DNA from 2 places in the Streptomyces sp. NPDC003393 genome. Region 2 is predicted to be linked to the other one. Evidence: riboswitches for the same ligand, from Rfam matches in the RefSeq annotation. Region 2 holds a riboswitch; the other holds the start of a gene.
What was found. Region 2 has a riboswitch for ZMP and ZTP ahead of ACWDUZ_RS00535 (bifunctional 5,10-methylenetetrahydrofolate dehydrogenase/5,10-methenyltetrahydrofolate cyclohydrolase). Riboswitches for the same ligand answer to the same signal wherever they lie in the genome.

Region 1 (4,750 bases), on a different contig from region 2:
CAGGAGGTTGCTGACGCCGGGCTTGGTCTCCGGGTCGAAGCGGACGACGGTGTCGGTGTCGGTGACCGCGCTCCTGACCTTCTTCGCGGTGGCCTTCGGCTCGTCCAGCAGGTTGACCAGGCCCTTCGGGGTGGACGCCGACTTGCTCATCTTGATCGTCGGCTCCTGGAGGTCGTAGATCTTCGCCGTCTCCTTCAGGATGTACGCCGAGGGCACGGTGAAGGTCTCGCCGAAGCGTCCGTTGAAGCGCTCGGCCAGGTCGCGGGTGAGCTCGATGTGCTGCCGCTGGTCCTCGCCGACCGGCACCTCGTTGGCCTGGTAGAGCAGGATGTCGGCGACCTGGAGCACCGGGTAGGTGAACAGGCCGACGGAGGTGCGCTCGGCGCCGTGCCGGGCGGACTTGTCCTTGAACTGGGTCATCCGGGACGCCTCGCCGAAGCCGGTGAGGCAGTTCATGACCCAGGCGAGCTGGGCGTGCTCGGGGACGTGGCTCTGGACGAAGAGCGTGCACCGCTCCGGGTCGAGGCCGGCGGCCAGCAGCTGGGCGGCCGCGAGCCGGGTGTTGGCGCGCAGCTCGGCCGGGTCCTGGGGCACCGTGATCGCATGCAGGTCGACGACCATGTAGAACGCGTCGTGCGTCTCTTGCAGGGCCACCCACTGACGGACGGCGCCGAGGTAGTTCCCGAGGTGGAACGAGCCTGCGGTGGGCTGGATTCCGGAGAGCACGCGAGGTCGGTCTGTCGCCATGCTCATCATTCTCTCAGGTCCGGCGGCCCGATCCGGAACTGGCCGGAAACAGAGGGGCTCCGAACCGTCCCCGGAGGTGTAACAAGGGGCGGGTGACCTTGAGGGTGCGTCAGAGGGCGGGTGACCCCGGGGCGTGACGAGGGGCGGGTGAGGGGGCGCGATGCGGCGGCTGATCTGCGTGGCGGCGGCCACGGCGGCGGCGGTGCTGGCGGGCGGCGGAGGGGCCCGGGCGGCTCCCGAGGAACCGGACGTGGCCGTGGTCGTGACCGCCGGCGAGGGGCGCACCGAGTCCTGGCACTCCGGGGAGACGGAATTCGACCGGCTGCGGTGGCTGCTGGACCCGTCGTACACGGGCACGGAACGGGTGCCGGAGGCCTGGTCGCAGGGCCGGTATCCGCCGGTGCGGTTCACGGTGATGTGGGGACTGACCGGGGTCGGCGGCTGGCCCCAGACCGACCGGGCGCCCGGCGGTGACGTGGCGATGCTGCGCCAGGACCAGCTTTTCGTCGGCGAGGACGGCACCCCGTGGGTGCGCAGCGACCCGGCGCCCGACCTGCCGGACGACGACATCCGCTGGCACCGGGCGCCGCGGCGGGTCTACGACGAGCTGGCGGGCGCCGGCTTCCTCGGGCTCGACGGGACGCCGGCCGCCGCGCGCGAGGGCGGAGAGCGGGACGGTGTGTGGTGGGCGGCCGGCGGGCTCGCCGCCGGGGTCGCCGGGACGCTTCTGACCTGCCGCGCGGCGGCCCGGCGCAAGGCCGGGCCGCCGCGTGAGGAGCCGCGTCAGGAGCTGATCGACCTCTGAGCTCCCCGGGGGGCGGGACACCCCTGGCCGGGTCAGCCCAGGTCGATCTCCGGGTACAGCGGGAAGGCGGCCACCAGGTCGGTGGCGCGGTGGGAGATCTCGTCGGCGATCTTCGGGTCGAGGACGTGGGCGGCCTTGGAGGGGGCGCCGGACTTGGTGGTGCCGGGCTCGGTGCTGGTGAGGACGCGGTCGATCAGGCCGGCGACCTCGTCCATCTCCGCCGTTCCGAGGCCGCGGGTGGTGAGCGCGGGCGTGCCGATGCGGATGCCGGAGGTGTACCAGGCGCCGTTGGGGTCGGCCGGGATCGCGTTGCGGTTGGTGACGATGCCGGACTCGAGGAGGGCGGCCTCGGCCTGGCGGCCGGTGAGGCCGTAGGAGGTGGCGACGTCGATCAGGTTGAGGTGGTTGTCGGTGCCGCCGGTGACGAGGGTGGCGCCGCGGCGCATCAGGCCCTCGGCGAGGGCGCGGGAGTTGTCGACGATGCGCTGGGCGTAGTCCTGGAAGGCCGGCTGCCGGGCCTCGGCGAGGGCGACCGCCTTGGCGGCCATGACGTGCGGGAGGGGGCCGCCGAGGACCATGGGGCAGCCGCGGTCGACCTGGTCCTTGAGGGAGTCGTCGCACAGCACCATGCCGCCGCGCGGGCCGCGCAGGGACTTGTGCGTGGTGGTCGTGACGATCTGGGCGTGCGGGACCGGGTCGAAGTCGCCGGTGAGGACCTTGCCGGCGACCAGGCCCGCGAAGTGCGCCATGTCGACCATGAGCGTGGCGCCGACCTCGTCGGCGATCTCGCGCATGATCCGGAAGTTCACCAGACGGGGGTACGCCGAGTAGCCGGCGACGATGATCAGCGGCTTGAACTCGCGGGCCTGGGCACGCAGCGCGTCGTAGTCGATCAGGCCGGTGGCCGGGTCGGTGCCGTAGGAGCGCTGGTCGAACATCTTGCCGGAGATGTTGGGGCGGAAGCCGTGGGTGAGGTGACCGCCGGCGTCCAGGGACATGCCGAGCATGCGCTGGTTGCCGAAGGCCTGGCGCAGCTCGGCCCAGTCGGCCTCGGTCAGGTCGTTGACCTGGCGGGCGCCGACCTTCTCCAGGAAGGGGGCCTCTACGCGGTCGGCGAGGACGGCCCAGAAGGCGACCAGGTTGGCGTCGATGCCGGAGTGGGGCTGGACGTAGGCGTGGCGGGCGCCGAAGAGTTCGCGCGCGTGCTCGGCGGCCAGGGACTCGACGGTGTCGACGTTGCGGCAGCCGGCGTAGAAGCGGCGGCCGACGGTGCCCTCGGCGTACTTGTCGCTGAACCAGTTGCCCATCGCCAGGAGGGTGGCCGGGGAGGCGTAGTTCTCCGAGGCGATCAGCTTGAGCATCGCGCGCTGGTCGGCGACCTCCTGGCCGATGGCGTCGGCGACGCGCGGCTCGACGGCGCGGATCACGTCGAGGGCGGCGCGGAAGGCGGTGGACTCGTGGGAGAGGGGCGCAGACATCTCGGGGACCTCCGGGCGTGGCGTTCGGCGTTCGGCGTTCACGGTACGGCCCAGGCGCACGGCACACTCGCTGCTCGGGCCGCTCCCCGATGGTCGGTCCCATCTTTGGGCCCTGGCGTCACCAGGACCCGACGCGCCAGTCACGGCCCGCCCGTCAGCCTACCGGGTGACCTGCCCGAAGGCCCTGCCGCGTCCACCATGCGAGCCGCGTCGTGCGGGCCCGTCAGAGGATCACGTGCGGCAGGAACCGGGCGTACTCGTCGGTGACCAGCCCGGCCGACTCACGGATGCCGAGACCGGCGGACTCGTCCTCGACGACCCAGGCGCCGAGGACGACGTGGTTGCCGTCGAAGGCGGGCAGCGGGGCGAGCTCCTGATAGCAGCAGGGTTCGTCGCGCACGACGGGCTCGGTCCCCGGTTCGTGGACCGTCACTCCCTCGCCCTCGCGGCCGAGCAGCGGCTTGGCCACCCAGCCGGCGCCGTCGGCCAGCTCGCGGGGCCCGTCCAGGTACGCGGGAAGCAGGTTGGGGTGGCCCGGGTACAGCTCCCACAGGATCGCCAGCAGCGCCTTGTTGCTCAGCAGCATCTTCCAGGCCGGTTCGATCCACAAGGTGGAACCGGTCCCGCCGCCGTTGTCCAGGGTGTCCAGGACGTGGCCGCCGAAGCGGTCCGTGGTGAGCCACTCCCACGGGTACAGCTTGAAGATGCTGCGGATGAAACGGAGGCCGTTGTCGACGAACCGTCCGGAGAGCGGGTCCCAGCCGATCTCCTCCACGGAGATCCAGTCGGTGTCGAGGCCGGCCTGCTCGGCCGTCTCCTTCAGATAGGCGACCGTCATCAGGTCCTCGCCGAGTTCGTCGGCGGCGGAGTGCGCGAAGTGCAGCGGACTGCCCGGCGGGAGCAGGCCGGCCTGCTTCCTCCAGGCGGCGACGAGCCGTTCGTGCAGGGAGTTCCACTGGTCGGCGCCGGGGAACCGTTCCTCCATCCAGAACCACTGGGGCGAGGCGGCCTCGACCAGGGAGGTGGGGGTGTCCGCGTTGTACTCCAGGAGCTTGGCCGGGCCGGTGCCGTCGTAGCGCAGGTCGAAGCGGGCGTAGACGGAGGGGAGTTCGGCGCGCCGCCGCCAGGACTCGGCGACGGCGTGGGCGACTCGGGGGTCGGTGATGCCGAGGTCCGCGAAGCGCCCCGTGGTGACGATGTGGTCCGCGGCGGCCAGGCACATGCGGTGCAGTTCCTCGACGACCTCCTCCAGCGCCTCCACCTCGGGCAGGGAGAAGACGTAGTAGGCGCTCTCGTCCCAGTAGGGGCGCAGGGAGTCGTCGGGGTAGCGGGTGAGCGGGTAGATCAGGCCCTGCGCCTCGACGGTCCGCTGCCAGCCGGGGCGGGGCTCGACGGTGCGGCGTTCCATGCCCGGCTCAGCCGCCGGACTTGCCGTGGCCGCTGCCGAAGCCGCCGCGGTCGACGCCGCCGTGGCTGCCGGCGGACCCGCCGGAGCTCTTGCGGGGCTTGGTGAAGGAGCCGCCCTCGATCCAGCCGCTCTTCTTCTTGCCGCCGTAGTACCAGGCGCCGTCGACGGAGGTCGCGGACTTGCAGTTCTTGTCGGAGACGACCTTGTATCCCTGGGAGAAGGTGTAGCTGTCGCGGTCGACGCAGCGCTTGTCCGGGTCGGAGGAGCACGCGGTGAGCGCCGAGGCGAGCAGTCCCATCCCGCCCAGCACCA
Region 2 (4,750 bases):
CAGGTCGCCCGGGAGCCGGGCGTCACGGTCGTACGGCCACCAGTACCCGCCCACCTCCAGACCGGCCCGCCAGTCACGCGGCCGGGGCACCACCAGCGGGCTGAAGCCATGGTGCACGGGCAGCCGCAGCCCCGCGCGGATGCGGCGGGCGGTGCCGATGCGCGAGGCGGGCAGCCCCAGCCGCGCCCGCACGGCGGGCACGGCCGCCGAGAAGACCCGCTCCACGGCGAGGTTCACCCCGTGCCCGGCGAGGCGGTTCACCGGCGCGCCCCAGTGACCGCCGCCGAGCAGTGGAGGGGCGAACTCCCGGGTGGGCGACAGAGGTTGCAGATGGGCGCCCATGCAGGGCAGGCCCAGCGCCTCGGCGATGGCATGCCCGACCGGCCCCAGGGAGCCGGAGAGCAGCAGCACGTCGCTCTTCTCCGCCGCCGCGATCAGCTCGTCCGTCATCTGTGCCAGCGCCGCCCGCGCCAGGCCGACCGCCCGCAGCATCTTGCCCGCACCGGTCGCACTGCGGTGCAGGCTCCGTCCGCGCCGGGACCCGAGCTCGGCCCGTGGATCCACCGGCAGCGCGTGGAAGCCGAGTCCCGAGCCCGCGACCAGCGGCTCGAAGCGCCCGTGGGTGACCAGGGTGACGGCATGCCCCGCGCGGGCCAGGCCGTGCCCCAGTCCCGTGAAGGGGGCGACGTCTCCCCGGGAACCCGCCGTCATGATCGCTACGCGCACGACGGTCAGTATGGCCGCGCCGGAGCCGGCCGCCGGTGAACGACCCGGCGGATCCGGAGGCGTTCACTCCGCGCCGGTCACACGCCGAGCTGCCGGGCGGCCGCGTCCACCGTCTGCTCCAGGAGCGTGGCGATGGTCATGGGGCCGACACCACCGGGCACCGGCGTGATGAGCGAGGCCCGCTCCACGGCCGAGTCGAAGTCGACGTCGCCGACGTTGCCCTCGTTGTAGCCCGCGTCGATCACGACCGCGCCCGGCTTGATGTCCTGGCCGCGGACGAGCCGCGGCCGGCCCACGGCGGCGACCACGACGTCCGCCTCCCGGACCACGGAGGAGAGGTCACGCGTCCGCGAGTGGCAGTACGTCACCGTGGCGTCCCGGGCGAGCAGCAGCATGCCCACCGGCTTGCCGAGGATCGCGCTGCGCCCCACGACGACGGCCCGCTTGCCGGCCAGGTCGACGTCGTACGCGTCGAGCAGCCGCAGGATGCCGCCGGGCGTGCAGGAGACGAACCCCGGCAGGCCGAAGCTCATCGTGGCGAAGGAGGCGAAGGTGACACCGTCGACGTCCTTCTCGGGCGCGATCGCCTCGAACGCGGCCCGTTCGTCGATGTGGTCGCCGACCGGGTGCTGGAGCAGGATGCCGTGGACGGAGGGGTCCTGCGACAGGGAGCGCAGCGTGCCGACCAGTTCCTCGGTGGTGGTCTCGGCGGGCAGCGCCACACGGCGGGAGTCGATGCCGGCCTTGCGGCACCGGTTCTGCTTCATCCGGACATAGGTGACGGAGGCCGGGTCCTCGCCGACCAGCACCGTCGCCAGACAGGGTGCGGTGCCCGTGCGGTCGGTGAGGTCGGCGGCCTTGCGCGCGGTCTCCTCGACGATGCGTCGGGCGAGCGCGGTGCCGTCCATGAGCCGGGCCTGGGACATGGTCCACTCCTGAGCGTTCGACGGAATCACCCAGGCGCGCGGCTACGACTCGCGGGGGCCGCTCCCCGGTGGTGCTCCACCTCAGCGCCAGTCACGGCCCCGCCCCAGCCTAGCCGAACCCACCCGCCGGCCCGGCCGGACCCGCGGCCCGCGGGCGCGGGTCCGGGGCCGTACCGCGTGCAGGAGGGACCTCACCAGAGCGGCGGAGGCCAGCCGCTGCGCCGCGGAGGCGGCCCGCGAGGGCCGCAGCCGGGCCGAGTGCGACCCGCCCACTCCGGCGCGGGCCGAGAAACTCCATGTCAGCCGGGAGCTGACCTGGACCCGTGCGGCCTTCCTGCCTACGCGTCCCATGTCCTGATCACGATCCGACCGGTGATCCCGCCGTCGCGCGGCGCTCCGGTGCCGCGGGCCGGGCGTGCCGTGGTCGCCATGTGACCTCCCACGAAGCCGTGGCCCGGCGGGAGCGGGCCGTCACGGGCCTGTCCTTCGAGCGTCCCCCGTGTGCGCGGGCCGGGCAAGCCGACCGGCCCCGCGCACGCGGATGGTGCCGCCGGCACGCGGGGTCGGACGTGCGGCCGGTGTGCGGGGTCGGGCCTACGTCCGGTGCGCGCCGTGCCGGATCCAGGAGTTCGCGGTGAACGCCCCGTCCGTCCGCCGCGTTCTCGTCCCCGCCGCGTTCTCGCCCTGTCGGGTGAGCGAGGGTGCCAGGCCGTGTCCGGGTGGGGGCGGCCGCGTTGCTGAGGACATGATCTCCACCCGACGTATCGTCACCGTCGTCGCTCTCGCCGCCTCCGCCACGGGTCTCGCCGCGCTGCCGGCGAGCGCCGCCGACGCCGGGGTCCCGGTCGCCGGCAGGCTGGTGCCGCTCGACGCGGTCGACTCGCTCGCCCGCACCGGCCTCCCCGCCGAGCAGCGGAACGCGGTCCCCTCGGTCTCCGAGCAGCTCTCCTCCCTGAACCGCGCGCGCGACCTCGACCGACTGAACCAGCTCAGGCAGGTCACCGGTCTCGCCTCCCCGCTCTTCGGGCTGGTGCCCGGCATCCACTGATCACGCGGGCGCGGCGACCGGCGCGACCACGCCTGTACCGGGTGGCCGCCGGTAGGGTCGGAACCACGGACATCGGTCGACGGAAGGGACCACCACCATGGCCCAGGAAGTGCGCGGCGTGATCGCACCGGGGAAGGACGAGCCCGTACGGGTCGAGACGATCGTCGTGCCGGACCCCGGGCCCGGAGAGGCCGTCGTACGGGTCCAGGCCTGCGGCGTCTGCCACACCGACCTGCACTACAAGCAGGGCGGCATCACCGACGAGTTCCCCTTCCTGCTCGGGCATGAGGCCGCCGGGGTGGTGGAGTCGGTCGGCGAGGGGGTCACCGACGTCGCGCCCGGCGACTTCGTGATCCTCAACTGGCGTGCGGTGTGCGGGAAGTGCCGCGCGTGTCTGCGCGGACGCCCCTGGTACTGCTTCGACACCCACAACGCCCGGCAGAAGATGACCCTGACCGACGGCACCGAGCTCTCCCCGGCCCTCGGGATCGGTGCCTTCGCCGAGAAGACGCTGGTGGCCGCGGGCCAGTGCACCAAGGTCGACCCGTCCGTGTCTCCTGCCGTCGCCGGGCTGCTGGGCTGCGGTGTGATGGCCGGCATCGGCGCGGCGATCAACACCGGAGGGGTCGGCCGGGGCGACTCGGTCGCCGTGATCGGCTGCGGCGGGGTCGGCGACGCGGCCGTCGCCGGATCGTACCTGGCGGGCGCCGGGAAGATCATCGCGGTCGACATCGACGACCGCAAGCTCGAGACCGCCCGGACCATGGGCGCCACACACACCGTCAATTCCGCTGACACCGACCCCGTGGAGGCGATCCGCGAGCTCACCGGCGGCTTCGGCGCCGACGTCGTCATCGATGCCGTCGGCCGCCCGGAGACCTACCGGCAGGCCTTCTACGCTCGCGACCTGGCCGGCACGGTGGTGCTGGTCGGTGTGCCGACCCCGGAGATGAAGCTGGAGCTGCCGCTGCTGGACGTCTTCGGGCGCGGTGGGGCGCTGAAGTCCAGCTGGTACGGCGACTGCCTGCCGTCCCGGGACTTCCCGATGCTCATCGACCTGCACCTCCAGGGCCGCCTGCCGCTGGACAAGTTCGTCACCGAGACCATCCGGCTGGACGAGGTGGAGAAGGCGTTCGAGCGGATGCACGGCGGCGACGTGCTGCGTTCGGTGGTGGTGCTCTGATGGCCGCACGCATCGAACGCCTCGTCACCGCCGGGCAGTTCACGCTCGACGGCGGCACCTGGGACGTCGAGAACAACGTGTGGATCGTCGGCGACGACCACGAGGCGATCGTCATCGACGCCGCCCACGACGCCGAGGCCATCGCCGAGGCGGTCGGCGACCGCCGGCTGACCGCCATCGTGTGCACCCACGCGCACAACGACCACATCGACGCCGCACCCGCCCTCGCGGACCTCACCGGCGCGACGATCTGGCTGCACCCCGACGACCTGCCGCTGTGGAAGATGACCCACCGCGACCGGGACCCCGACGAGCACCTGTCGGACGGTCAGGTCCTCGAGGCGGCCGGGGCCGACCTCACCGTCCTGCACACCCCCGGCCATGCCCCGGGCGCGGTCTGCCTCCACGACCCCGGGCTCGGCGTCGTCTTCACCGGCGACACCCTCTTCCAGGGCGGGCCGGGCGCCACCGGCCGCTCCTACTCCGACTTCCCGACGATCATCGACTCCATCCGCGACCGCCTTCTCACCCTGCCGCCCGAGACGAAGGTCCTCACCGGCCACGGCGACGCCACGACCATCGGCGCGGAGGCCCCGCACCTCCAGGAGTGGATCGCCCGCGGTCACTGAGCGGCGCGGACGCGACCGACAGAAGGACAGAAGAAGGACAGCAGCAGAAAGCCGACAGTGGATGTCCGGCTTCCGCGCCACCCTCGACGAGGACACCGCAGGAAGACGCACAGGAGGCCGGACATGGCACGCCCACACCCGCGTTCACTGGAAGGCAAGGTCGCGCTGGTCGCGGGGGCGACACGGGGCGCCGGCCGCGGCATCGCCGTGGAACTCGGCGCGGCCGGCGCCACCGTGT

Region 1: another riboswitch for ZMP and ZTP. It lies ahead of ACWDUZ_RS02315 (glycine hydroxymethyltransferase); the one in region 2 lies ahead of ACWDUZ_RS00535 (bifunctional 5,10-methylenetetrahydrofolate dehydrogenase/5,10-methenyltetrahydrofolate cyclohydrolase).

The regions. Positions count from the first base shown of each region.
Region 1 covers NZ_JBSFRB010000002.1:68,355-73,104, reverse strand. Annotated here, with positions in the region: gene trpS (tryptophan--tRNA ligase) at 1-747, opposite strand, end outside; gene ACWDUZ_RS02320 (hypothetical protein) at 908-1,552, shown strand; gene ACWDUZ_RS02315 (glycine hydroxymethyltransferase) at 1,585-3,030, opposite strand; ZMP/ZTP riboswitch at 3,072-3,184, opposite strand; gene ACWDUZ_RS02310 (glutathionylspermidine synthase family protein) at 3,254-4,438, opposite strand; gene ACWDUZ_RS02305 (hypothetical protein) at 4,446-4,750, opposite strand, start outside.
Region 2 covers NZ_JBSFRB010000001.1:121,019-125,768, reverse strand. Annotated here, with positions in the region: gene ACWDUZ_RS00540 (glycosyltransferase) at 1-711, opposite strand, end outside; gene ACWDUZ_RS00535 (bifunctional 5,10-methylenetetrahydrofolate dehydrogenase/5,10-methenyltetrahydrofolate cyclohydrolase) at 804-1,652, opposite strand; ZMP/ZTP riboswitch at 1,674-1,757, opposite strand; gene ACWDUZ_RS00530 (hypothetical protein) at 2,398-2,700, shown strand; gene ACWDUZ_RS00525 (S-(hydroxymethyl)mycothiol dehydrogenase) at 2,798-3,883, shown strand; gene ACWDUZ_RS00520 (MBL fold metallo-hydrolase) at 3,883-4,512, shown strand; gene ACWDUZ_RS00515 (SDR family oxidoreductase) at 4,636-4,750, shown strand, end outside.